2 regions of the Colwellia sp. 6_MG-2023 genome follow, and region 1 is predicted to be linked to the other one. Evidence: predicted binding sites of a transcription regulator. Region 1 holds the regulator's gene; the other holds the start of a gene.
What was found. Region 1 encodes LexA, which represses DNA repair genes until DNA is damaged. Its sites were predicted from a motif close to TACTGTATNNNNATACAGTA; they were not measured.
Positions count from the first base shown of each region.

Region 2: the regulator LexA is predicted to act here: its motif matches at 3,998-4,017, upstream of recA (recombinase RecA).

Region 1 covers NZ_JAUOPP010000018.1:94-12,981, reverse strand. Annotated here, with positions in the region: gene Q4503_RS12155 (hypothetical protein) at 1-37, shown strand, start outside; gene Q4503_RS12150 (VanZ family protein) at 37-387, shown strand; gene Q4503_RS12145 (polysaccharide deacetylase family protein) at 457-1,506, shown strand; gene Q4503_RS12140 (SCO family protein) at 1,503-2,123, opposite strand; gene cyoE (heme o synthase) at 2,136-3,050, opposite strand; gene Q4503_RS12130 (heme A synthase) at 3,065-4,087, opposite strand; gene Q4503_RS12125 (hypothetical protein) at 4,089-4,682, opposite strand; gene Q4503_RS12120 (SURF1 family protein) at 4,684-5,475, opposite strand; gene Q4503_RS12115 (DUF2909 domain-containing protein) at 5,523-5,735, shown strand; gene Q4503_RS12110 (cytochrome c oxidase subunit 3) at 5,857-6,741, opposite strand; gene Q4503_RS12105 (cytochrome c oxidase assembly protein) at 6,789-7,346, opposite strand; gene ctaD (cytochrome c oxidase subunit I) at 7,349-8,938, opposite strand; gene coxB (cytochrome c oxidase subunit II) at 8,942-10,105, opposite strand; gene lexA (transcriptional repressor LexA) at 10,855-11,487, opposite strand; partial or broken gene Q4503_RS12085 (type II secretion system protein N) at 12,478-12,888, opposite strand, start outside.
Region 2 covers NZ_JAUOPP010000003.1:14,548-27,435, reverse strand. Annotated here, with positions in the region: gene Q4503_RS02780 (hypothetical protein) at 1-74, shown strand, start outside; gene Q4503_RS02775 (FlgO family outer membrane protein) at 200-877, shown strand; gene mutS (DNA mismatch repair protein MutS) at 1,132-3,726, opposite strand; gene recA (recombinase RecA) at 4,067-5,107, shown strand; gene aldA (aldehyde dehydrogenase) at 6,437-7,879, shown strand; gene Q4503_RS02755 (hypothetical protein) at 7,971-8,435, shown strand; gene Q4503_RS02750 (PQQ-dependent dehydrogenase, methanol/ethanol family) at 9,075-10,874, shown strand; gene Q4503_RS02745 (ubiquinol-cytochrome c reductase iron-sulfur subunit) at 10,964-11,632, shown strand; gene Q4503_RS02740 (hypothetical protein) at 11,699-12,157, shown strand; gene Q4503_RS02735 (FG-GAP-like repeat-containing protein) at 12,135-12,888, shown strand, end outside.

The DNA.
Region 1 (12,888 bases):
TATTCTAAATAAACACAAAGATAAAGAACTTTCTTAATGCTTCATCTAATTCAGAAGTACTGGTCTCATCTTACAGTAATACTCATTGTCGCTATTACTACATTATCACTATGGCCTGCAACTCATTTACCGAGTGTGCCAGGCACTGATAAAACACACCATTTCATTGCGTATGCTGCATTAGTTTTACCAGCGGCATTACGATACCCAAAATATTCTTTGTATTCTGTTCTTAGCTTTATTACATTTAGCGGTGTAATTGAATTAGTTCAACCTTATGTTAACCGCTATGGAGAATGGTTAGATTTATTAGCTAATACTGTAGGGCTTATGTTTGGTTGGTTGTTAGCAAAAATAATACTATTTTTTACGCAAAAAAATGCTTAAGTAGTCTATTACTAGTCATTTCGGTAAAAAAACGGTATTTTAGGTTATCAGTGCGACAAGAGACACCTCATGAAACTTAATTTTATCACCTTATTGTTATTACTTTTTCACTCAACTAGCTTTGGTGCTGTTATTTTACAATACCATCATGTTAGTGACACTACCCCTAAAAGTACCAGTATTACCCCTACTCAGTTTGAAGTGCACCTAAAATACCTGCAAGAGCACAATTTTAATGTTATTCCCCTATCTCAATTGATAGATAAAATTAAAAAGCAACAACCATTAAAAAATAAAACAGTAGTCATTACATTTGATGATGCATACCTTGACATAGAAACAAATGCTAAGCCATTACTTGATAAATTTAATTACCCTTACACTATTTTTGTGAACCCAAGTGTTATTACTCAAAGTTCATCTTCTTACCTTTCATGGGAACAACTTAAAGCCCTAGCTGATGAAGGAGTCATTATTGCCAACCATGGCTTTACTCACGACTCTATGACCAGAATTCCAGACAATCTAACGCAAACTCAATGGTTAGCTAAACAGAGTGCACTCTTATTAAAAGCAGAGCAAATAATTGAAGAGAAAACAGGTCAAAGTTGGCGATATTATGCATATCCTTATGGTGAATACAGCCCTACCATACAAAACTGGGCCAAAGAGAATGATTTTATTGCCTTTTCACAACAGTCTGGTGCTGTTGGACTAAATACAGATTTAACCAGTATACCGCGCTTCCCTGCCTCAATGCCTTACGATGAAATATCAGCATTAAGAGATAAACTTAATTCTTTACCTTTTACTATCAAATTAGAAGGCAAAGAAGCTGAAACTATCTTTGAGCACAAACAAATTTCACAAGTTACTTTTACTATAGAAACTGACGACTTTTATAAATCAGGTCTAAATTGTTATATTTCCGGCTTAGGTAAACAAAAAGTACAATGGCAAGGAGATAATAGTTTTACTATCAAATTTAACGGTGACTTACCTGTAGGCCGAGTACGTTGTAATTGTACCGCTGCGAGTATAAATAACCCAGGGCAATACTATTGGTACTCGAAGCCATGGTTTATTTTACAACAAGGTGGAGCTTGGTACAGCCTTTAATAGAGCGCGACTATTTTTTTATAATCACTGAGTAATTTCTCACTATCAATGGCCGGTACTTTGCCAACTTCTTGCTCAGGCTTAAATATAGACGATATATTTCCATCAGGATTAATGAGCACTATTGACGCACTGTGATCAACCAAATATCCTTCACTTTCATCGCTAATAGCGTACATTAAACCTAAATTACGTGCGAAAGGAAATAGCGCACTATGCTCTCCCCTTAATGCAATGAATTCATCGTTAAAATAAGGTATATATTGGTTTAATTTTTCTTGAGTATCTCTATGTGGATCAACAGTTACTAACAATACTTGGCTGTTGCTCGCTATCGCTTTTAAATCATCATAAATGAAACCTAAATTTTGTAATGTAGTAGGGCAAATATCAGGACAAGAGGTATAACCTAAAAATACTAATGACCACTTATCTTTTAATTGAGCTTTAGTAAATAACTGACCGGTATGATCCGTTAATTCAAAGGGCTTAATTATTCTGGGCTGTTGATAATACAAAGCATGCTCTGGTTGCTCAACATTATTGACTTGTTGAAATGCCAAGACTCCAATAACAGCGGCAATAAAACCGCCGATGTAAATTACATAATTTTTCATACCTTAGTTTCTCTAGCCTATTGGCAATAAATAATGATCAAGTAACAAAATAATAAATAGCAACATCAAGTGGATAATAGAAAACTTGAATGTATCCATAGCCGTATTTTCATCAGCATTAAATTTAAGCTTCCACGCATAAGCAAAAAAGATAGCATTAAGTACTACAGCACCAATTAAGTATAGCCAATTACTCATGCCAACTAAATAAGGCAATAAACCCACAATAAATAACAATACGGTATAAAGTAAAATCTGGGTTTTCGTAAAGCTAATACCATGCGTCACAGGTAACATGGGGATATTCACTTTCGCATATTCATCTTTACGATGAATGGCTAAGGCCCAAAAATGCGGCGGTGTCCAAGTAAAAACTAATAGAACCAATAACAAGGCATGTGGATGAATTTCATTTGTCATAGCTGTCCAACCTAGTAACGGCGGGATAGCACCAGCGAGACCGCCAATAGTAATGTTTTGTGGAGTTGCACGCTTCAAATATAAGGTATAAACAAAACTATAGCCCACTAACCCTGATAACGTTAAGTAAGCCGTTAATGGATTAACTAACCCATAGAGTAGAATGAAACCCAATAAGGCAATACTAAAAGCAAACACGATGGCATTATTAGTGGTGATTCGACCTTCAGGTAAAGGTCTATTATGTGTTCTGCCCATAACCGCATCAATTTTTTCATCGACAATGTGATTAATGGCCGCCGCTGCAGATGACAATAACGCAATACCTAACATAGCAGGTAGCAATAGTTGCCAAGGCAAACCGCCTGGCACAGATAAACTCATGCCAACTAACGCGGTCAATACTAACAAAGCAACTACTTTTGGCTTAGTAATATCATAATAAGCTCGCCACCTAGAAATCGATATAGTAGGTATTTTTGTATTATTTAGCACTTCATCAGACATTATATCTCCTTACCTTATACTCTATGGTACAAGCGATAAGTTAAATTAATAAGCGTTAACATTAAGCAGGCCGCTACCACGTTATGCGCAACAGCAATGCCAAGCGGCAATGACAAGACAATATTAGAAATTCCAAGTAAAACCTGGCTTGTTAAAGCAACCCCTACAACTAATGTTGCTACTTTAAGGGCGTTGGTTTTAGCTCTAAGGTAAACCATTATCATCAACCAAGTTAAATAGACTGTAGTAATAATAGCGCCAAAACGATGCGTCACATGAATAGTGACACGATCCTCATGAGGCAAGTGCCCAAATTCATAACTTTCCTGTGCGGGTGGCACTAAGTCAAAAGAGTTTTCAAAAGTCAGTTGCTCTTGCCAGCCCGGCTGACAAATAGGTAATTCAACACAACTTAACGCAGCATAATGAGATGACGTCCAGCCCCCTAATCCTATTTGCCCAACCAAAACAATAATACCAAGCAAAGCAAAGCTGCCATATTTTTTTACTGGAGCCTCACTGACGCTTATTTGAGTTTTTCGTAAACGTAAATGCAACAAAAATAGCAAACTCAAAGTAGTAAAGCCGCCAAGTAAGTGAGCCATAACCACTATTGGCATTAACATCATGGTTACTGTCCACATACCTAATACAGCTTGAAAAATAACAACCGCTAAAATAAGTAAAGGTAGGCGTAAAGGTGTGTTTTGATGACGATTTTTAAATGACAAAAAAGCAATAGCGAGAATAAACAAACCTAATGCACCAGCGAAATATCGATGGATCATTTCATTCCAAGCTTTATGAGGCTCAACGGGCCGTTCAGGAAATGCTAATTCAGCTTTCGCAATTTGCTCTGCTGTTTTAGGTACATCAAGTTGTCCGTAACAAGTAGGCCAGTCTGGGCAGCCTAGTCCTGCATGCGTCAGTCTTGTATATGCACCTAAAGCAATAACAATAAACGCTAACACAATACTCAGAATGACTAACTTTCTAAGTATATTAGTGTGATCGCTATTCAGTGCTACATTGCTCATATTAACCAACCTTTGAATATTTAAGAATTTTTTTCATATCAGCTAAAATCTGTTTACCGAAATGTGGTAATTGCTTAGTGTCATTAGGTATTTCATGGCTCATAAAAACATTACCAAGGGGGTCAACCAACCATATTTTTTGTTCTGTTATAATTGTTTTAGCTTTACTTGGGGTTGCTACTAGCTGCCACTGACTTTGTGAAAGGTGTTGCAGTTGATCGTTAGACAGCACAGACTGATACAGAGCAACAGGGGTAACTCTAGGCATATATTTACCCAAAGCTACATAAGTATTATGAACAGACTCTAAAGTATGTTGACAGTTTTCCTCACAGTTCAATGGGAGGCTATAAAGAATCAACCACTGATGTTCAAACGCTGAATTGTCGATTCCTAATTTATCAAGCGTTAGCTCCTCAGTTAACAAAGTCCCCTTATTCGTTACACTTTTTGCCAACCACTCGCCATCTAAAGCAAGTTTAGCCAATATAACGGGTAACAAAAAAACAACAATCATCAATAAAAAGCTTCGACGATTACTCTTTTTAATGGTTGCCTCTTGAACACCTGATACTTCATTGTGTACTGAATTCATATTATTTCGCCTTACTATTATTTTTATTATCACCCTTACTTATACTAAACTTAGCCCATAACATTAAAAGTAACCAAGCTATCGCCAAACTAAACCACTGAAAAGCATAAGCACGATGTTTTTCTGGTGGCATCACTATAGGTTGCCAATTTTTTTCAAAGCCTATTTTTTCACTTTCGTCTAAATAAATAACAAAAGGCAATAACTCTCGCTTGAGTAAAGCTGAAAACTTATCTAATTCAATTTGCTGCACTCTTAATGGCCAGCTTGCTTGAGAAAATACTTGCTCTACTAATTGAATACCTACTTCTATTAAACGAATATGCCCTTTAAATTTATATTGCCCACTCAAGGCTGATACATCCGGTATTTCTTGCCTATTTATTGATCCTTGTATCCAACCAAGACTTACCAATACTGCGTGTTTACTTGTTTCTGCTACTTGGTAGACCCGATACCCTAAACGCCCTTTACTCACTTGGTTATCTAATAAGAATACTTTTCCTTCATCAAAGCTTCCTTCGATATATACAGGGAAATCGTTGATTTTATTTAAAGAACTTCCATTATTTGAGAGGGTTAAAACCTGACTTAGTGAGATTGGTTTTTTAGCGCTTAGTTTGTCAATCTGTGCTAATCGCTGCTCTTTTTCTAATGCCCTACTAATTTGCCAAAAGCCAAGCTTTACTAATGTTGAAAAAACGAGCACAGTAAAGACTAGCCAAAGTAAATTATGCTTACTAAAATAATTTGATCGCTTTTGATCAATACTTAAAGGTGTACTACTTGGCATCAAAAATAAAATCCTTACAACAAGTTAATACTTAGGATATTGAGTGTATGTTATTTAAAATTATTATTATCACACTTATGCTATTCATGGTTTACAACCTCTTTCGTGCTTTATTTATTATGAATAAAAAGCCCGATCCAAACCAACCTTCTATGACTAAATACATTGGCCGGAGATTAATGGTCTCGGTAGCGATAGTGATTTTAATACTAATAGGGTTACTCACCGGCCTAATTACACCAAACCCAAGACCTTATTAAAGTTAATATTTTTATAATTTTTGATAAATAAATTCGTTAGAGCAAAGCGAAGGCACGGAGTTGACGCCAATTAATGAGTACCTTCAATGCAGTTATTACAGATTTAGCAAAGTATTTAACATCACAAAATGTAGACGAATAGAAAAAGTAGTACCCACACTACGTCAACAAAATGCCAGTACCAACTTGTTGCCTGAAATGCAAAATGATTTTCAGGTGTAAAATGTCCTTTTAACACTCTAAAGAACATAACAATTAACATAATGCAGCCTAGTGTTACATGTAAACCATGAAACCCAGTTAACATGTAAAAGGTATTACCGTAGATCCCACTTGTTAAATACAGTTGCATTTCTTCAGAATAACCATGGGAATACTCTAAAACTTGTAGACTAATAAAGGTCAAACCTAAAATAATAGTAAATCCTAACCAAGCTTTTAGCTGTGATCGCTTATTTTTTTCTAGCGCAACATGGGCAAAATGTGCGGTAATGGAAGAAGTTAATAATAGGATAGTATTAATTAATGGTAATCCATACCATCCCATAGCAGTAGTTTCGGTGCCTCCAGGTGTTTTAATTAATGGCCAACTAGCAGTAAACTCTGGCCATAAAACAGCCGCTGTTTCCGCATTATTTCCAGCACCATCTAACCACGGTATAGAAAAAGTACGTGCGTATAATAGTGCGCCAAAAAAGGCAGCGAAGAACATAACCTCAGAAAAAATAAACCAACTCATTCCTTGTCGAAATGAATTATCCATTTGACGACTGTACTTTCCAGCCATCGATTCATTAATAACATTACTAAACCAGCCAACTACCATATAAATGACTAAAGCAATTCCCGCTAGTAGCAAATAACCACCATAACCACTAACTTCATTTTTAATATCGGTAACATAATTAGCAGCCCCGACAGCAATCATAAATAATGCAACTGCACCTACAATTGGCCAATGGCTTTGTGATGGTACGTAATAACTTTCATATTCTTTGGTTGTCATTTTTATTACCTCTTTTACTCATAATATTTATAAGCGTGATAAATAGTTTATGAGTCTTTTTTTTCAGTAATATCATACAAAGTGTATGATAATGTCAGGGTGTGAATATCCACAGGCAAATCAATATCAACATAAAACTGTAAACCCATCTCGACTTCTTCACCACTTCTTAATGGTTGCCGCTCAAAACAAAAACACTCTATTTTTTGAAAATATCCAGCGGCTAAGCCTGGCGAAACGGAAGGGACTGCTTGCCCAGTAATATCATGATTCGCTTCATTTTTAGCAAAGAAATTAACGAATTTCATTTCACCTGGGTGTACAGAAATTTCATTAATTATAGGTTCGAATTGCCAAGGAATTCCTTTCGCCATTCGCGTAATAAATTGCACCTTTATTGTACGTGACGTATCAATACCATTATCAGAATAAACTACGGCTACATCATTGGTCTTACCGTTTAAGCCCGTAATATCACAAAAAACATCATACAAAGGCACAAGTGCAAACCCGAAACCAAACATAGCAAATACCATGAATACTAACTTTTTAATAACTTTACTGTTATTCGGTTTAACAGGTTTTTGCTCTGCATTTTTGCTCATAACTAATCCACCTTAGGCGGCGTACTAAAGGTATGATATGGAGCAGGGCTTGCCACGGTCCATTCTAACCCCTCTGCGCCATCCCATGGTTTTGCTGGTGCCTTATCTCCACCTCGAATACACTTAATAACAACGGCTAAGAAAATCAATTGTGATAAACCAAAAGCAAAACCACCAATGCTGACCCATTTATTAAAATCAGCAAATTGCAATGCATAATCCGGAATACGTCTAGGCATGCCAGCTAAACCTAAAAAGTGCATTGGGAAGAAGAGTAGATTGACTGAAATTAATGAACACCAGAAATGCCATTTAGAAAGGGAGTCACTATACATATGCCCTGTCCACTTAGGTAACCAAAAATACGCTCCGGCATAAATAGAGAATAATGAACCAGTTACAAGTACATAATGAAAATGCGCAACCACAAAGTAAGTATCGTGGTATTGAAAGTCTACGGGAGTTAATGCCAACATTAAGCCAGAAAACCCCCCAATTGTGAACAAAATCACAAAGGCAATTGAGAACAACATTGGTACCTCAAAAGTCATTGAACCACGCCACATTGTTGCGACCCAGTTAAATACTTTCACACCTGTGGGCACGGCAATCAGCATAGTACAATACATAAAGAACAGCTCACCAAATAAAGGCATACCCGTGGTGAACATATGGTGTGCCCAAACAATGAATGACAACAGTGCAATTGAGCCAGTGGCATACACCATAGAGCTATAACCAAATAACTTTTTACGAGCAAAGGCAGGAATGATAGTTGAAACAATACCAAATGCCGGCAAAATCATAATATAAACTTCAGGGTGTCCAAAAAACCAAAAAATATGCTGGAACATTACAGGATCACCGCCCCCAGCAGCATTAAAGAAGCTAGTTCCGAAATAAGTATCGGTCAACACCATAGTAACAACACCCGCTAACACCGGCATAACAGCAATGAGTAAATAAGCCATTATGAAAAATGTCCAAACGAATAATGGCATTTTCATGTAAGTCATACCCGGTGCACGCATATTCATAATAGTCACAACAATATTAATTGCGCCCATAATTGAAGATACCCCCATAATATGAACAGCAAAAACAAAAAATGCCGTGCTACCATTTGAATATGTTGTCGATAAAGGCGCATAAAATGTCCAACCAAAATTTGGCGCACCGCTTTCCATAAAAAATGAACTAAGCAGAATGGCAAATGCAAAAGGAAGAATCCAAAAACTCCAGTTGTTCATTCGCGGTAATGCCATATCCGGCGCACCAATCATCATGGGCAACATCCAGTTAGCAAAACCGGTAAATGCTGGCATTATGGCACCAAAAACCATTATAAGACCATGAACAGTAGTTAACTGATTAAAAAAGTCTGGCTCTACTATTTGTAAACCTGGCTGAAATAATTCAGCACGGATCACCATAGCTAAAGCACCGCCAGTTAATAACATGATAAAAGAAAACCATAAGTAGAGAGTCCCTATATCTTTATGGTTTGTTGTATATAACCATCGCTTAATACCTTTCATTTTATGATCATGATGTGCATCATCAAGCGATTCATCTATTGTATGTGTCGTCATCTCTTACTCCTCGCTTACCGCTTTAACATCTGAGCTTTGTACTAAATCACCGGTTTCATTACCCCAAGCATTACGCTCGAATGTAGTAACCGCGGCGATTTCTTTTAAACTGAGTTGTTTCCCAAACGGAGGCATCATACCCTTGCCGTTAATGACTAAAGTTAAATGCTCTTCAATAGAGCCTTGAGTGGCAATAGCACTCCCTTTAAGTGCAGGAAATGTAGGAGGTAAGCCCAATCCTGTAGGCTGATGACATGCAGCACAATGAGCAAGATATACGGTTTCGCCAAGCTGCATTAGTTCTGCTTTACTCATAGAAGAGCTTAATGATGCCTTCTCTGCATTTTCAGCTTGAGCAGTCAATGCGTGTTGTTCATCCAACCATTTATCATAGTCTTCGCTAGATTTTACTTCGACTACAATCGGCATAAAACCATGATCTTTGCCGCAAAGCTCAGCACATTGACCGCGATAAACTCCAGGCTCATCAACATTTGTCCAAGCTTCATTTATAAAGCCGGGATTAGCATCTTGTTTAACAGCAAAAGCAGGAACCCACCAAGAATGAATAACATCATCAGAAGTAATTAAAAAGCGCACTTTTTTATTAGCAGGAATAACTAAAGGCTTGTCCACTTCAAGTAAGTAATCTTCTCCTTTTAGAGCACCATTACCACTAAAGCTACCGTCCTGATTTTCATACTGCTCGCGCGGGGTAGACAATACCGAGTAATATTCAATATTTTGATCAAAATATTTATAATGCCACTTCCACTGCGAGCCTGTAACTTGAATAGTGACATCGGAGTTATCATTATTTTCCATGTCAATTAAGGTACTAGTTGCCGGAACGGCCATTGCGATAAGAATAACGACAGGAATTGCCGTCCAGAGTATTTCTACTTTAGTGCTTTCATGAAAGTCAGCTGCTTTTGCTCCTTTTGATTTACGATGGAAGATCATAGACCAAAACATCGCTCCAAAAACAACAACCCCAATACCAGTACATATGTAGAGTGCTAGCATATGTAAATCATACACCTCCCTACTAACTGCCGTTACGCCTTTAGTCAAATTTAACTGTGAATCTGACCAAGCTGAACTGGAAAATAAGCTTAAACAAACAAGACAAATTTCCATCCACCAACGTTGATTACTTCTATTCACTCAACCTCTCCCCTATCAATATTTACTTCGTTTTAAATAAAATCGGTGTAATAATTCACCGTTTAAAACAACATATAAAAATAGAAAACAGAAAAGCAGCAATGTACATCAAAAATCATTTAACTGATGATCTGTTAATTTAGTTATTATTATTTTCTAATTAAGCACTTAATTTGAAATTTATTAAATTAACTGACGTGATATGACTAACTCAAATGACATAAACGTAAATATTTAAGTTTAGCTATCGAATTAGCGCATTGACGTCTTTTTTATTCTTATTCAGTTTTTTGCTAGTTATAGCAATCTCACTAGCTATGTGATCATTTCTACTTGCTAAAATCACCAACTACATCATTATTTATTTAATAATTAGAACAACTAGTTATTGAAATAAATGCCTTGTATTTGGCTGTTTTTTCTACGTATAAAATTGTTCACTTAATTAATGAAATTGGTATTAATTTGTTCGATTCACCTTCTAGAATCGCTCAAAACTTAACCTAGGTCAAATTATAATTTAGATAAAAGCTAATATAATCAATAGAGTAACTACTCTAAGCTGTCTCTATAGCATGACTGGTATAGTCTATGGGAATTTTGGCTATTGATATAATCAATAATTATTAATTGATTATTTAACAACCAAATTTGAGAGGTTTTTATTTAATAAAATAAAGCTAGTGAATATAACTAATAAAAATTGTCACTAAGGTATAGCAACAATTAAAAAATATAAAAAATAAAACTTACATCCAATTGCCGTTACGAATAATACCAACAGCAAGCCCTTCAATGTAGAAATCTTGAGAACTAAGATCTACCTTGATAGGTTCAAAATCTTCATTTTCAGCTTGTAAATAGACGATATTACCATCACGTTTGAAGCGTTTGACTGTCACTTCATTTTCTACTCTAGCAACAATCACTTGACCATTTTGCACGTCAGTTGTTTGATGTACTGCTAATAGATCACCATCTAAAATACCAATATTTTTCATGCTTTCACCATTTACTCGTAACAAGTAATTAGCCACGGGATGGAATAAACTACCACTCATTTGATAATGCTCTTCAACATGCTCTTCGGCTAAAATTGGCTCACCAGCAGCTACTCTACCAATAAGAGGAAGACCTTCTTCTTCAATAAACTGCTCAGATAACCGTATGCCACGAGATGTTCCTGGCAACATTTCAATATAACCTTTTTTTGCTAATGCTTTTAAATGTTCTTCTGCTGCATTGGCAGATTTAAAACCAAAAAAACTCGCTATTTCGGCTCTAGTAGGTGGCATTCCAGTTTCTTGAATTTTATCTTTAATCAAGTCAAATATTTGTTGTTGACGATTAGTTAACGGCTTTAATTCATTTGTTGCTAGCATTAGCTTTTCCTTTCTAGGTAAAGACCTGTATTTATTCACAACTGTCATTATATACAGCCAACTAATAAACGCAAGGGGTTACTAAGAACCTTAGGATCATATTCTTAGAATATGGACTTAAAATTATCAATATAATTAACGTGATAGGAGAATGAATCAGTTTAAAACCTGATCATTTACTTTAATGAACAGGCTTGATAAATACACATGCGTATTTATCAGTTTTATTTGAACAAAATAATTTTGGGAAAGCAGAAAACAAGTTAATCAATATTAATTGAGTGCCAATCCAGAAGAGAATGCGAGTAAGCATTTGATCTACAAAAATAAAAGATAGTGGCTCTCTTAATTATAAAGTGAGCCACTAATCAAACTAAAAAACTAAACGGTAGCGACCACGGCTATCAGGCGTACCTAAAAAGGTAAGGAATGACGACGAATGTCGCCTGTTCTTATTAGGCGAATAAATTCGCCCCTACGGTGATGTCGATCACCTTCGCCTAACAATGTTTTTTGTTAGGGCGTATGTAGCGTAAATGTAGGGGCGACTTCGGTGCCTGTTCTTATCATTAGGCGAATAAATTCGCCCCTACGATGATGTCGAGCACCTTCGCCTAATAATGTTCTTTGTTAAGGCATATGTAGGGTGTATGTAGGGGCGACTTCAGTCGCCTGTTCTTATTAGGCGAATAAATTCGCCCCTACGGTGATGTCGAGCACCTTCGCCTCACAATGTTTTTTGTTAGGTCGTATGCAGGGTGTATGTAGAGGCGACTTCAGTCGCCTGTTCTAATTATTAGGCGAATAAATTCGCCTCTACGGTGATGTCGAGCACCTTCGCCTAATAATGTTCTTTGTTAAGGCGTATGTAGGGGCGACTTCAGTCGCCTGTTCTTTTTATTAAGGCGAATAAATTCGCCCCTACGGTGATGTCGGTCACCTTCGTCTAACAATGTTCTTTGTTAAGGCCTATGTAGGGTGATTAGCCAATTAAAAAACTAAACGATAACGACCACGGCTATCAGGTGTGCCTAAAAAAGGTAAGGCGTCGTTAAGGGCGCTTGGAAACTTAGGGCCTGGCTTTAAATAACCTTTGCCAGAAGCTTTACCATTTTGACCAACAGATGCGGTAAAGGTTAAGCCTAAATCATTTTTTGGCGACATAACCAAAGTTAATACGCCGTTCGCGCAGCTAATGTCTGCGTTGAGTTGACCTAATGGCACCGTTTTATCTAATGCGGTTATGCCTGCTTTCGACCATGCACCATTACCTGTTGCACTAATACATTGGTTGTTTTTAGTGAGGTCAATTTCTGCTGCAGATACCGTTAATTCAACATCACCTTGCGCTAGCATAGGTAAAGGCAGTGGTAACTGCTGTGCTACTTCGTTAGCACTTAC
Region 2 (12,888 bases), on a different contig from region 1:
TCAGAATTAACGGTATATTAAATTCAAATAATACTTATTCTGAAAACTTCAGTATTGAGTTTAATGAGATTTAATTGTTATATAAAGCTATTTTACTGTTAATTAATTTAAAGGCACATTTTATGCATTATTTATTTGAACTGAACCTGAAACATAAAGAAAGTGCTATGTTTTTGACTTTTACTTACTAGGTATTGTTATGAAATTTTACGTATGTTTACTTTTGATAGGGCTATTAACTGCCTGTACGTCATTTTCACAGAATGATTTTTATCATACTTTTAGAACAGAAAAGCCAGAAAAAATAGAAAAGACAAAAGTGGTTAAGCATAAACCCATTGATAGTGAAAATTTAGAAAATCATAGCTTAAATGCAATTGTACAAGGCCTAGCTTTTCAAATGTTAGATAACAGTGTTTTTGTTAGTCATAAAACACCTATTGCCATGGCTTCTTTTGTTAATTTAAATGATTTAGAAAGTACTAGCTGGCTAGGAAATTTAATATCAGAGAGTTTTATATATGAATTTCAACGTCATGGTTTAATTGTTGTAGATTTTAAAACGACCGGTTTTTTTAGAGTTACTAGTGAAGGGGATTTTGTTTTTAGCCGCGATTGGAAAGAATTACCGGACAATCAAATTATAGATTATGTAGTTACAGGTACTTTATTGGAACAAAAAGATGGTTTTATTGTTAATGCTCGAATGATCGGTATGATATCTCATGTGGTTGTTGCAACAGCTCAGACTTTTATTCCTCGATGGGCTATAGGTGAAATGTTATCTAAAGATAACCTTGTAGAAGATGATATGAAAGTAGAGAAGTCTGCTGATAAAGAAAATGATAAAGCATCTTGGATTGAGATTACTAACTAACGTAAAATAATTAGCCTTATTATACCGTGCTATAAAATAAGTATTGTTTAATAAGCAATGTTCAATGAGCGCTGTTTAATAAATATCGTTTACTATAAAAATCTTCTAATTTATTAAAATGCTAACCATATTAGACAGTGCACTATTAAAGCTGTAAAGTTTAGCTTCAACATTCCTGTGTCATCACAAAAATATGATTGCTGACTTATCTCATTTAGTGAAGATAAGTCAGCAGTTCAGTCTTTTTCAATATATTAAAGCTTTGTTTTTAAGTCGAATAGCAAGTCTAATGCTTGTTTAGGCGATAAGTCATTCACATCAGTATTACGTAAAGTATCTATTGCAGGGTGTTCATCTGCGACCAAGGCTAATTGTTGAAAATTGTCTGATTGTGGAGGCAAAATAGAAGCAACTTCCTGATTCTCTAACTCGAGCAGTCTTTGCTTAGCCCGTTTGATAACCATTTTAGGAACTCCGGCAAGTTGAGCAACTTGTAAACCAAAGCTTTTACTTGCCGGGCCTTCTTGCACTGCATGCATGAAAATAATGCTATCGTCATGCTCCATTGCATCTAAATGTACATTGGCTAGCGTTGGTATTTCTTGGGCAAGTAAAGTTAATTCGAAATAGTGGGTAGCAAATAAAGTAAATGCTTTTGTTTTTAACGCTAACATTTCAGCACAAGCCCATGCTAAAGAAAGACCATCATAAGTACTAGTGCCACGCCCAATTTCGTCAAGTAAAACTAAGCTTTTCTCGGTAGCATTATGAAGAATATTAGCGGTTTCAGTCATTTCAACCATAAAAGTTGAGCGACCACTCGCTAAATCATCAGAGGCACCGATACGGGTAAATATTCTATCAACTAAGCCAATTTTAGCTGAATTGGCTGGAACAAAGCAGCCAATATGCGCAAGTAACACAATTAATGCAGTTTGACGCATATAAGTTGACTTACCGCCCATATTAGGGCCTGTAATTATTAACATCTTACGTTGTTCTGTTAATAGGATTGGGTTAGCAATAAAGGTGTTATTAGTCATTTGTTCCACTACTGGATGTCGACCTGCATCTATTTCAATTCCAGTAGCATTGACTAAGGTAGGTTTTACATAATTTAGGGTAATAGAACGCTCAGCAAAGTTAGTTAATACGTCAAATTCAGCAATAGCTTGACTGAGTGTTTGTAATCTTGCTAATTCAGGTAGTACGAGATCGAATAATTCTTGGTAAAGGCGTTTCTCTAATGCTAAAAATTTACCTTGAGCACTTAGTACTTTATGTTCATGCTCTTTTAATTCTTCAGTAATAAAACGTTCATTATTTTTTAATGTTTGGCGGCGTATATAATCGTCAGGTACGTCATTTGCCGCCGTTCTACTCATTTCAATAAAGAACCCATGAACTTTGTTATAGCCTACTTTTAAAGAATGGATACCAGTACGTTCTTTTTCTCTTTGTTCTAATTGTGCTAGAAACTCAGTCGCACCATCACTTAAATCACGTAAGACATCGAGTTCTTCATGATAACCAGGTGCTATAACACCGCCATCTCGAATAAGGACAGGTGGATTATCGACAAGTGCTTTTTCCAGTAGCTCTTGAATACTAGGGATTGGTGCCATTAATTTAGCTAATGTGTTTACATAACCAGTATTGGCGCTTGCTGATAAGTAGTTTTGTAGTTCGGGTAAAGATTGTAAGGTATTACGTAATCGAGCAAAGTCACGCGGTCTTGCTGAGCCTAATGCTATGCGAGAGACAATACGTTCAATATCACCAAAGCCTTTTAAAATGGGTTTTGCATCAATATGTAAGTCAGTTGAAATTATTTGTTCAATGGCATTTTGTCTATCAGATAAAATACTTAAATCACGCAATGGAAAATGTAACCAACGTTTTAATAAACGAGATCCCATAGGGGTAGCAGCATAATCTAATATCGCAGCCAGAGCATTATCCACACCACCTTGTAAGTTTTGTGTTAGCTCTAAATTTCGTCTTGTTGTTGCATCAAGGACGACACCCGAAGTCGCAGATTCGCAAATTATTGCACGAATATGTGGTAATGCGGTTCGTTGTGTATCTTTCACGTATTGAAATAAACACCCTGCAGCAGATAAACCTAATAATTTATCATCAACACCAAACCCAGTTAGCTCTTTTGTTCCAAACTGTTTATTAAGTAAAGCCACTGATGTTTCAAGATCAAACTCCCATTCTGGACGTCGGCGTAATCCTTTATATTGATCAACATGTTGCAGTGATGAAAGCGTTTCTGAGTAAAGTAATTCAGCAGGTGAAAGGCGTTGTAATTCTGCCTGTAATTGTTCACTTGTTTGCGGCTCTGTAATGACAAAACGGCCACTAGTCATATCTAAATAAGCTAAACCGAAACTTGGATCGGAAGCTTTTTTAGACTTAGCGTTATTTTCAGTAATAGCAACAATTAAGTTGTCTTGCCTATCAGATAAAAGCGCTTCATCACTCACTGTACCTGGCGTTATAATTCTGACTACTTTACGTTCTACTGGGCCTTTACTTGTTGCAGGGTCACCAATTTGTTCACATATAGCAACGGACTCTCCCAGTTGAACTAGTTTAGCTAAATAATTTTCTACCGCATGGTAAGGAACGCCTGCCATTGGAATAGCGTTCCCGCCTGTTTTACCGCGTGCTGTCAATGAAATATCTAATAAGTCAGCGGCTTTTTTTGCATCATCAAAGAATAGTTCGTAGAAATCACCCATACGATAAAAAATCAGAATATTAGGGAATTCTGCTTTTATTGTTAGGTATTGACGCATCATAGGGGTGTGTGAAGAAAGGTCTTGCGTTGTTGTGGTCATTTAAATGCTGCAACTCATAGAATCAATAAGGTTGGTGAAAGAGGATTATGCCATATTTAACAAATAAAATTATGAATTATTTTTATAAAAACTTTAAATTTAGCTTAGCTATAAAACTACTGTGTAAACAGTGGTAAATCAAATTAATAACTTTTTTAAGTCAAAAATTAAAAAGTTATTAATGTTGTTTTTAATCTTTTATATCAATAGGTTAAAAGTATAGGTTTTTATTTTTTTTAATTTAAATAAAATAAATTATAAAAAAACTTGATACTGTACGACCATACAGTATACTTGCTCTATCAAAACGACGTACCAGACGTTATTAGTGGAGTAAATTATGAAAGACGATAAAGAAAAAGCATTAGCAGCAGCCCTAGGCCAAATCGAAAGACAATTTGGTAAAGGTTCAATAATGAAGCTTGGCGACAATACTACAATGGATGTAGAAACTATTTCAACTGGTTCGTTAGGTCTAGATATTGCCCTAGGCGCCGGTGGTTTACCTATGGGAAGAGTTGTTGAAGTTTATGGTCCAGAATCAAGTGGTAAAACAACATTAACTTTAGAGGTTATTGCTGAAGCGCAGCGTAATAATAAAGTTTGTGCTTTTATTGATGCTGAGCATGCACTTGACCCTATTTATGCTGAGAAGCTTGGTGTTAACATTGATGAATTACTTATTTCACAACCTGATACCGGTGAGCAAGCACTTGAAATTGTTGATATGTTAACTCGCTCTGGTGCTATCGACGTTATTGTAGTTGACTCTGTAGCTGCTCTTACACCTAAAGCTGAGATTGAAGGTGACATGGGTGATTCACATATGGGATTACAAGCGCGTATGTTATCGCAAGCTATGCGTAAGTTAACGGGTAATTTGAAAAAATCTAATACCATGCTTATCTTCATTAACCAAATTCGTATGAAAATTGGTGTTATGTTCGGTAGCCCTGAAACAACTACTGGTGGTAATGCACTTAAATTTTATGCCTCGGTTCGATTAGATATACGCCGTATTGGTGCGGTTAAAAATGGTGATGAAATTATTGGTAATGAAACGCGTGTCAAAGTTGTAAAAAATAAAATTGCTCCACCTTTTAAACAAGCTGAATTCCAAATACTGTATGGTTTAGGTATTAACAGCTTAGGTGAATTAATTGATTTAGGCGTTAAAAATGGTTTTGTTGAAAAAGCAGGTGCTTGGTATAGTTGCAATGGCGAACGTATTGGACAAGGTAAAGCTAATGCCACTAAATATCTTGAAGAAAACCCAGAGATGGCAAAAGATGTTGACTCTAAATTAAGAAACCTATTATTGAGTAAGAATACTGATGCCAAAAAGGATGAAAGCGAAACTCTAGATGTAACAGAAGAGTAAGAGTATTTTGTAAATTAAATCTACTTTGAGATACTTCGTTATAAAAATATCTATTTCCCACAAGAAATCAAATATAAAATAGGTTATTCAAGTAATTGAATAACCTATTTTAGTTAGGGCCTTAACAAAATAAGAGCTTTTAATTATCTATACTGAAAGTAATACTGTTGGTCTATTGTACTAATATTGCTCATGACGGGATATCTTCAGTGATAAACAGTTTAATTATCAACTTTATACCATTTCAAATTCATCCGTTAAGTGGCTTTTTCCATTAACCTCATCAGTAACTTGTATGATTATTTTACTGTGATAATGATCCTTACTCTTAATGTAAGGTTGTTTCTAGACAGCCATACTAATCTTAATACTTTATGCTCACCCTAAGTTTTTAGAGACCGTAGCAAAGCTTTTGCTGTTAAATTTACTGCTTATCTAGCTGTTTAGCTTAATTATACCAATCGGACTAATTAATTGATCACTTAACGAGAATTAAAAGGCTTAGAGGCACAAGTTATACGTTCCAAACATAACTTAAGTACCGACATCCATGTCGGCAAGGCATTGATTGCAGAGAATGGTTATTCTCGGTAACTGCTCCTGCGTTACCCTAATAACCCACATCCATGTGGGAACCTTGTCAAAATCAATAACGCGGCATATAAGCCTTATAAACTCGCCTTTCGGGAGCTCATTAGCAAACTGATAACCGCACAAAATGAATGAAATATAGAATGACTATAATTAACTCATTGTGTTTGTTCTAAGCTCGCTAATGTAGCTCTAAGTTGGTCAATTTAATAATCCGTTTGGTATTACATATACCCAGTTACCTATTGATTAAAATACTATTAATCAAGTCTTAGTCTATTTTACGGCTAAATATAAAGTCACCATTTTAAGTAATCGCTTTAGCTCGAATTGATAGCGTTATTTTTTGTTGGTATAGAGTAATTATTTGCTACAACTGCAGTGCGACAACTGTTTCTTTTAAGATTTCTTTACTGAAAATATAAAGATAAAAAGAAAATTTATATTTAAATTGTTTTTATTTTATTCCTTTATATCAGCTACTTATTCTTGTTGTTTTGTTTTGTTTTCTTTTGGCATAGCTTTTGCCCTATAACCTATATATTTAATTAGCAACTGTAATAATAAATATCAAAAAATTTTGTTAGTCATTAACGAATATAGAATTGGCTGCATAATAATATTTAATAATGACGGTAACTAATGAGCTTAATCGTTACCGTAAATAAAAATCGTTTGTTGATTGTAATGCAATCAACAGACAATTATCTCGCTTAAAAATAGAATTAGGAGTTTTATATGTCAGAGCCTATTACCCGTTATAAAAATTTTATCAATGGTCAATTTACTGCGTTAACAGGGGCGGAAATAGAAAATTATAACCCTTCAAATCAAAGGTTGCTATCGACTATTCCGCAATCAAATGAACAGGAAGTTAATCATGCACTTGACTGTGCTAAAGATGCGCAATTAGCTTGGGGCTTGAGGCCAGCGATTGAACGTGCAGGCTTCCTTCATAAGATTGCTCAAGGTATACGTAAGAACGCTTCCGAGTTGGCTTTATGTATTACTAAGGAGCAAGGAAAAGTACTTTCGTTGGCAGAGGTTGAAGTTAACTTTACAGCAGATTATCTAGATTATATGGCCGAGTGGGCAAGACGTATTGAAGGCGAGGTGATAAACAGTGATCGTGCTGGAGAAAATATCTTCTTATTCCGCAAGCCGTTAGGTGTTGTGGCTGGCATTCTACCTTGGAACTTTCCTTTTTTCTTAATAGCAAGAAAAATGGCTCCAGCACTAATTATGGGGAATACTATTGTAATTAAGCCAAGTGAAGAAACACCTAATAACTGTTATGAATTTGCAAAAATTGTTGCAGAGTCTGGTTTACCGGCAGGTGTTTTTAATGTGGTCGGTGGTGATGGTGGTGGCGTTGGACATCAACTAACGAGTGATAAACGAGTCGATATGATCAGCTTTACGGGTAGTGTTGATACAGGAAGTCGAATCATGGCTACTGCATCACAAAATATTACTAAGCTTAACTTAGAACTTGGTGGTAAGGCACCCGCTATTGTACTTGATGATGCTGATATTGATTTAGCAGTAAAAGCTATTACTGCTTCAAGAGTCATTAATACTGGACAAGTGTGTAACTGTGCAGAACGCGTTTATGTACAACCTAATGTTGCGGATGAATTTATTAGTAAGTTAAAAGTATCGATGGAACAAGTGACCTTTGGCGATCCTTTATTACAAGACAACCTTGATATGGGCCCATTGGTTAATAAAATAGGTCTTGATAAGGTAGCGAAAATGGTAGAAACAGCTAAAATTCAAGGCGCAGAAGTAATCACCGGTGGTCACATTGCTGACCTTGGGGCAGGTTATCATTACAAACCAACAGTTTTAGCAAACTGTAGTAATGATATGGAAATTATGAATAAGGAAATATTTGCTCCTGTATTACCAATTCAAATCGTTAGTGATTTATCTGAAGCAATTACAATCGCTAATGCAAGCGATTATGGTTTAACGTCTTCTTTATATACCCGTGATATTAGTAAAGCGATGCAAGCGGTTAATCAGCTTAGTTATGGTGAAACGTATATTAATAGAGAAAACTTTGAGGCTATGCAAGGGTTTCATGCCGGCACTCGTAAGTCAGGCATTGGTGGTGCTGATGGTAAACATGGGTTATACGAATATTCACATACACACGTTGTTTACATTCAAGCCTAAGTAAATAGAGCATAATTTGGTATTGAATGATCAATTTTTTCAGTACCATAATTATGCTCACTAGATACTTGTGATAACTAATGGAGTGTATATGGATAAATTTGAAGGTATTTTACAGCGTTCTTCAGTGTCATTTTCTATTATTGATTCATTGGAGCAGTTTCCACAATGGATGGCGCTGTACCGCTATCGTAATGATTTGAGTGACCATATCTATGTCCAAAAATCACCTTTGATAGATAGATTAAATTGGCATTCAACTTCGTTAGTTACCAATATTAAACAATCTCAAGTACGAGTATTTCATGCATTAATGGCTAATAGTGAAAGTGGTACACTTATATTTGATTATGATATCCAGCAACAATTTAATCAAATTGATGATAACGAAAATACGGTAGTTATTTTAGATAAACATCAATTAATGGACAGTATGGAGTTCGTCGTAAAACAAATAGATGAACTTAACAAGGATCAACAACAACGAAATATTTATGTAATTCATCCTGCTGAGTTACCTTTAGGCACTCAACTTTGTTTATACAGAGGTTTGTAAATTAACAGTAAACATCTAACCCAGCATTTATTTCTCAAGGAATAACATCACCTTAAAAAATTCCCACCTAATGTTCAAACTTTTTAATTACACATGATTTTTAAGTAAGGTGGGTATTAGGGGGGCCGGAGAGAATGGTTATTCTCGGTAACTGCTTCAATGTTAACCTAATATACGCTATTCATATGTAACCCCTTTTTAAATCAAGAATGTGACATAAAACGTTCTAAGCTAGTTCTTTAGGTAAAACTGAGTAAATCACATCCCACGCAACACCTTTTTACTAAGGAAGAAATCTTAGTAAAAAGGTGTGCCTTGATTATGAATCGCTAAGACTTTCTAAAACGAGCCTCGTCAAATGGCACAGGCATATTTATAACATTACTTTTTAGCCTATCTTAGTCTTCAAATTTTAATGACTTTTCTGTTCAATATTTTAAAAGTGGCATTTAGAAGCGTTTAGTGTCGCATCTCTGTGCTACACCTGTGTACTTCTACATAAATCCTCTAAAAAGTACGTTTTAATTAATTGTATATAAATCAATTATTTAATTGTTTGTTTTGGTTTGAATCTCTTTGGCATGTTATTTGAAGTATTAATTTGCCAATAAAAAAAACTTAAATGGAGAGTTGATAATAATGAAATCTATAATATTAAAAATGAAATATCTTAGTTGTTGCATCGGGGTGGCAGGGCTAGTTCCTATTTATTCAGCTTCAGCAGCGAACTTAACAACACTTAATAAAAAAATTGAAAATTATAAAACGGTTACTCATAAACGATTAGTGGAGGCTGCGCCAGAGGACTGGTTGTTACCTAAGGGGAATTATGAAGGCTGGATGCACAGCAAACTGAAAGAAATAAACTCTAAAAATGTAAGCAAACTTAAACCCGTTTGGACTTATTCGACTAATTTGGATTCAGGTCATGAAGCTCCAGCTCAAGTGAACAATGGCGTTATGTTCGTGTCAACACCGTATAATAATGTATTGGCTTTAAATGCTAAAACAGGACAATTGTATTGGCGTTACAAACACGATAATCCGTACGATTTAAGTGTTATGCATAATACTAGCCGAGGCGTGGCATTGTGGGGCGATAAAGTGTATGTAGCTGGTTTAGATGGCACGCTTAACGCTTTAGATGCAAAAACCGGTGAGCGTTTATGTCAAAGTCAAATTGGTGATTGGAGCATTGGGGCGTACATAACGTCAGCTCCAACGCCAATTAAAGGCAAAATTCTTGTTGGACCTTCTGGTGGTGAGTATGGCGTACGTGGTTTCTTAGAAGCTATGGATGCTGAAACTTGTGAAACTGCTTGGAAAACATACAGTGTACCTGGTCCAGGTGAGCCAGGTCATGAAACTTGGAAAAAAGAAGGAAAACGTCCAGATGCATGGAAATATGGCGGTGGCAGTATGTGGATGCCAGGTAACTATGATGCCGATGCGGACATCCTTTATTGGGGCGTAGGAAACGGTTCACCTTGGTTAGGCGATCAACGTCCTGGAGATAATTTATATGTAGCATCTTCGATTTCAATGAACCCAGATAATGGCAAGATTGTGGGACATTATCAGTACCATTACAATGATTCTTGGGATTGGGCCGCGATGAATGCTCCTATGCTTATCGATAACGTTAAAGATGGTAATAAAAAGGTTAAAGCTTTAGTTTCTCCTCAACGTAATGGTTATATGTATTGGTTAGAAAGAGATGAGAAAGGTAAAATTGATTATCTAGAAGGTAAACCTTTCGTAGAAAATAATGCATTCAAATCATTAGATCCAAAAACTGGCCGTCCGACCTATGATTATGCTCATGTCCCTGTTACAGGAAAACGTGTTTCTTACTGTCCAAGTCTATGGGGTGGTAAAAACTGGCCTTACGAATCTTATAACCCAGATACGGGTATGATTTATGTTCCATCAAACGATAATCTTTGTAATTCATTTATAGGTAAATTCCAAGATGATGTTGAACCTGCTTCAGGTCAATTTTGGGCCGGCATCGATATTCCTGAGTTAGATGTATATTTGGCTGATAAGAAAAAAGGTGTAGGCCAGATGCAAGCTTGGGATGTTAATAAGCGCGAAAAAGTATGGCAGCATGATTATGGGAAAACAATGAACTGGGGTCCAGTTTTATCTACTGCAGGAAATATAGTATTTAGCGCAGGTACTAATGATCGGATGTTAAGAGCTTTTGATGCTAAAACTGGCGAAGTACTGTGGGAATTTCCTTTAAATTCAACGGCTATAGCACCACCTGTTGCTTATGAAGTTGATGGCAAACAGTACATTGCAATAACGGCTGGCTATGGTGTTGATCCACAATGGACTAATGGTGTATTAGCAGCAAAAGATGAAAGTGGTGAGTGGATAGCAGATGTGCCAGAAGGGGGCGTAATCTGGGTATTTGCACTACCTGACGCATAGTGTTTATTAGGAGAGGCTCTAGTCTCTCCTAACTTTTTTGAAATCAAAATTTAAAAATTTATTTAGCCTGCTGAAGTTCGAGGTATGAAGTGAAAGAAAAAAATAATGATAAACATGATGATATAGAACAGCCAACATGTTGTGGTTGTTCTCAAGTCGATCAAGTTCAAGAGACAGATAGCAAGAGGCGCGATTTTTTCAAATATCTTGCTCTTGCAATACCAACAGTAAGCCTTTTTAAAGGCAATACTGCGATAGCTGCAATGAATAAAAAGTCTCCTGAAAGTAAATTACCTCCACAAATAGGTGATCGTTTTACTTATCATAGTAAGCGTTTACGGGGGCCGTTAATAAAGATGTCTGATTTAGTTGAATTAGGTAAGCAAGTATTAGTAGTGCCCGTTGATCCGAATACGGGTGAAGTACGTGACTCTTCTCGTTATAACCAAATTCTTCTTCAAAAGTTGTCAAAAGAATCTTTATCAGCGGAAACACAGCGCTTATCTGCTGATGGCGTTGTTGCTTATTCTGCAATATGTACTCATAACGGTTGTCCAGTTACTGGATGGGTCAAAGAAGATGAGAACTATATGTGCCCATGTCATCAATCAGTTTTTGATCCTAAAAATAATGGCGGCGTTGTGTCTGGACCAGCCCCAAGGAAGTTACCCGCATTAGCACTAACGGTTGAGAACAATGAGCTTGTCGTTGCCGCAGAATTTAATAGTTGGATTGGGTTTGGCAAGCCGCGACGATAAATTAGCAACTTGAATCAATAGTAGCCAATGTAATGCTACTTAATAGATAACTTAAGAGAGTCAATTATGAAAAAAATAGGTATGAGTTTAATTGTTGTTTCGCAATTGTGTTTAGGACTTGTTACATCAACTACTGCGATAGCTGCAGCAAAACCAATATCTGGTGTAAGTTGCAACGACGGATTTTTTGTAAGAACTCCTGATAAACATATTCATTGGATTAATGAAGAGACTGAGGATCATGTGGAAGTTTACGATCAAAGTGATGATATATATGCTATGGCTCAATGTGGAACTGGTGTTGTGACTGTGTTTGAAAAAATCATTGATGGTAATCAGCAGTATAATGCGATTTACAGCCCAAATTGCATGGATATTGGCAGTGAGAAAGGTCTATCGTCACAGATTTATCAAGGTAAAGAAAAAATAAATCGAATTGATTCTAAAGACGGTAAATTGGAAATAAGATTTGTAAACAAAACTTATTTAAGAGGCGAGTCTTGTGATTCAGTTCATGCTGACTAATAAACTGAAAAGTTTACCTTTAGGGCTAGCCACAGCGGTTAAACAGTTAATCTGTCTAACCGTTACCTTTTTATTTTTACTGAGTTGTGCTGATACTAACAATACAGCTCAGGAAAAAATAGAGGATGACCGAGTGATGCTCAGGGCATTACTAGGCAAATTAGAACAATCTTATCCTCTATTACCTACTGTGGTTGACAAACCAACATCCTCACCGCTGTTTACCTTAGGCAAAGAATTATTTTTTAGTCGATCACTTAGTGGCAATAAAGATGTTGCCTGTGCAAGTTGTCATCACCCTTATTTAGCGGGAGGGGATAAACTCAGTTTGCCTGTAGGAGAAGCTGCTTATGATCCTGAGTTACTTGGTCCTGGGAGATGGCATGACTGGCAGTCTTCAGCCGATCCTCATGCTGATGGTGCACCTAATGTCGCGCGCCATTCTCAAAGTACATTTAATGCTTCATTGTACAATCGTGCGATGTTTTACGATGGGCGTGTTTTTGTCTTAGATAAAGAGTCTAAGAGTGGTGGTGAAGGTCAAAGCCATCGCACACCTGATAGTAATTTATGGCAAGGAGATACTTTCGCTGGAAATGATCTGCTTGCTAGTCAAACCCGTTTTCCCATTGTTTCAAATGACGAAATGCGAGGTTACAGTTTTGCTACTTCACAAACCCACGAAGGAATTCGTGAAGCACTTGTCGAAAGAATGAAACAAAATGATAAAA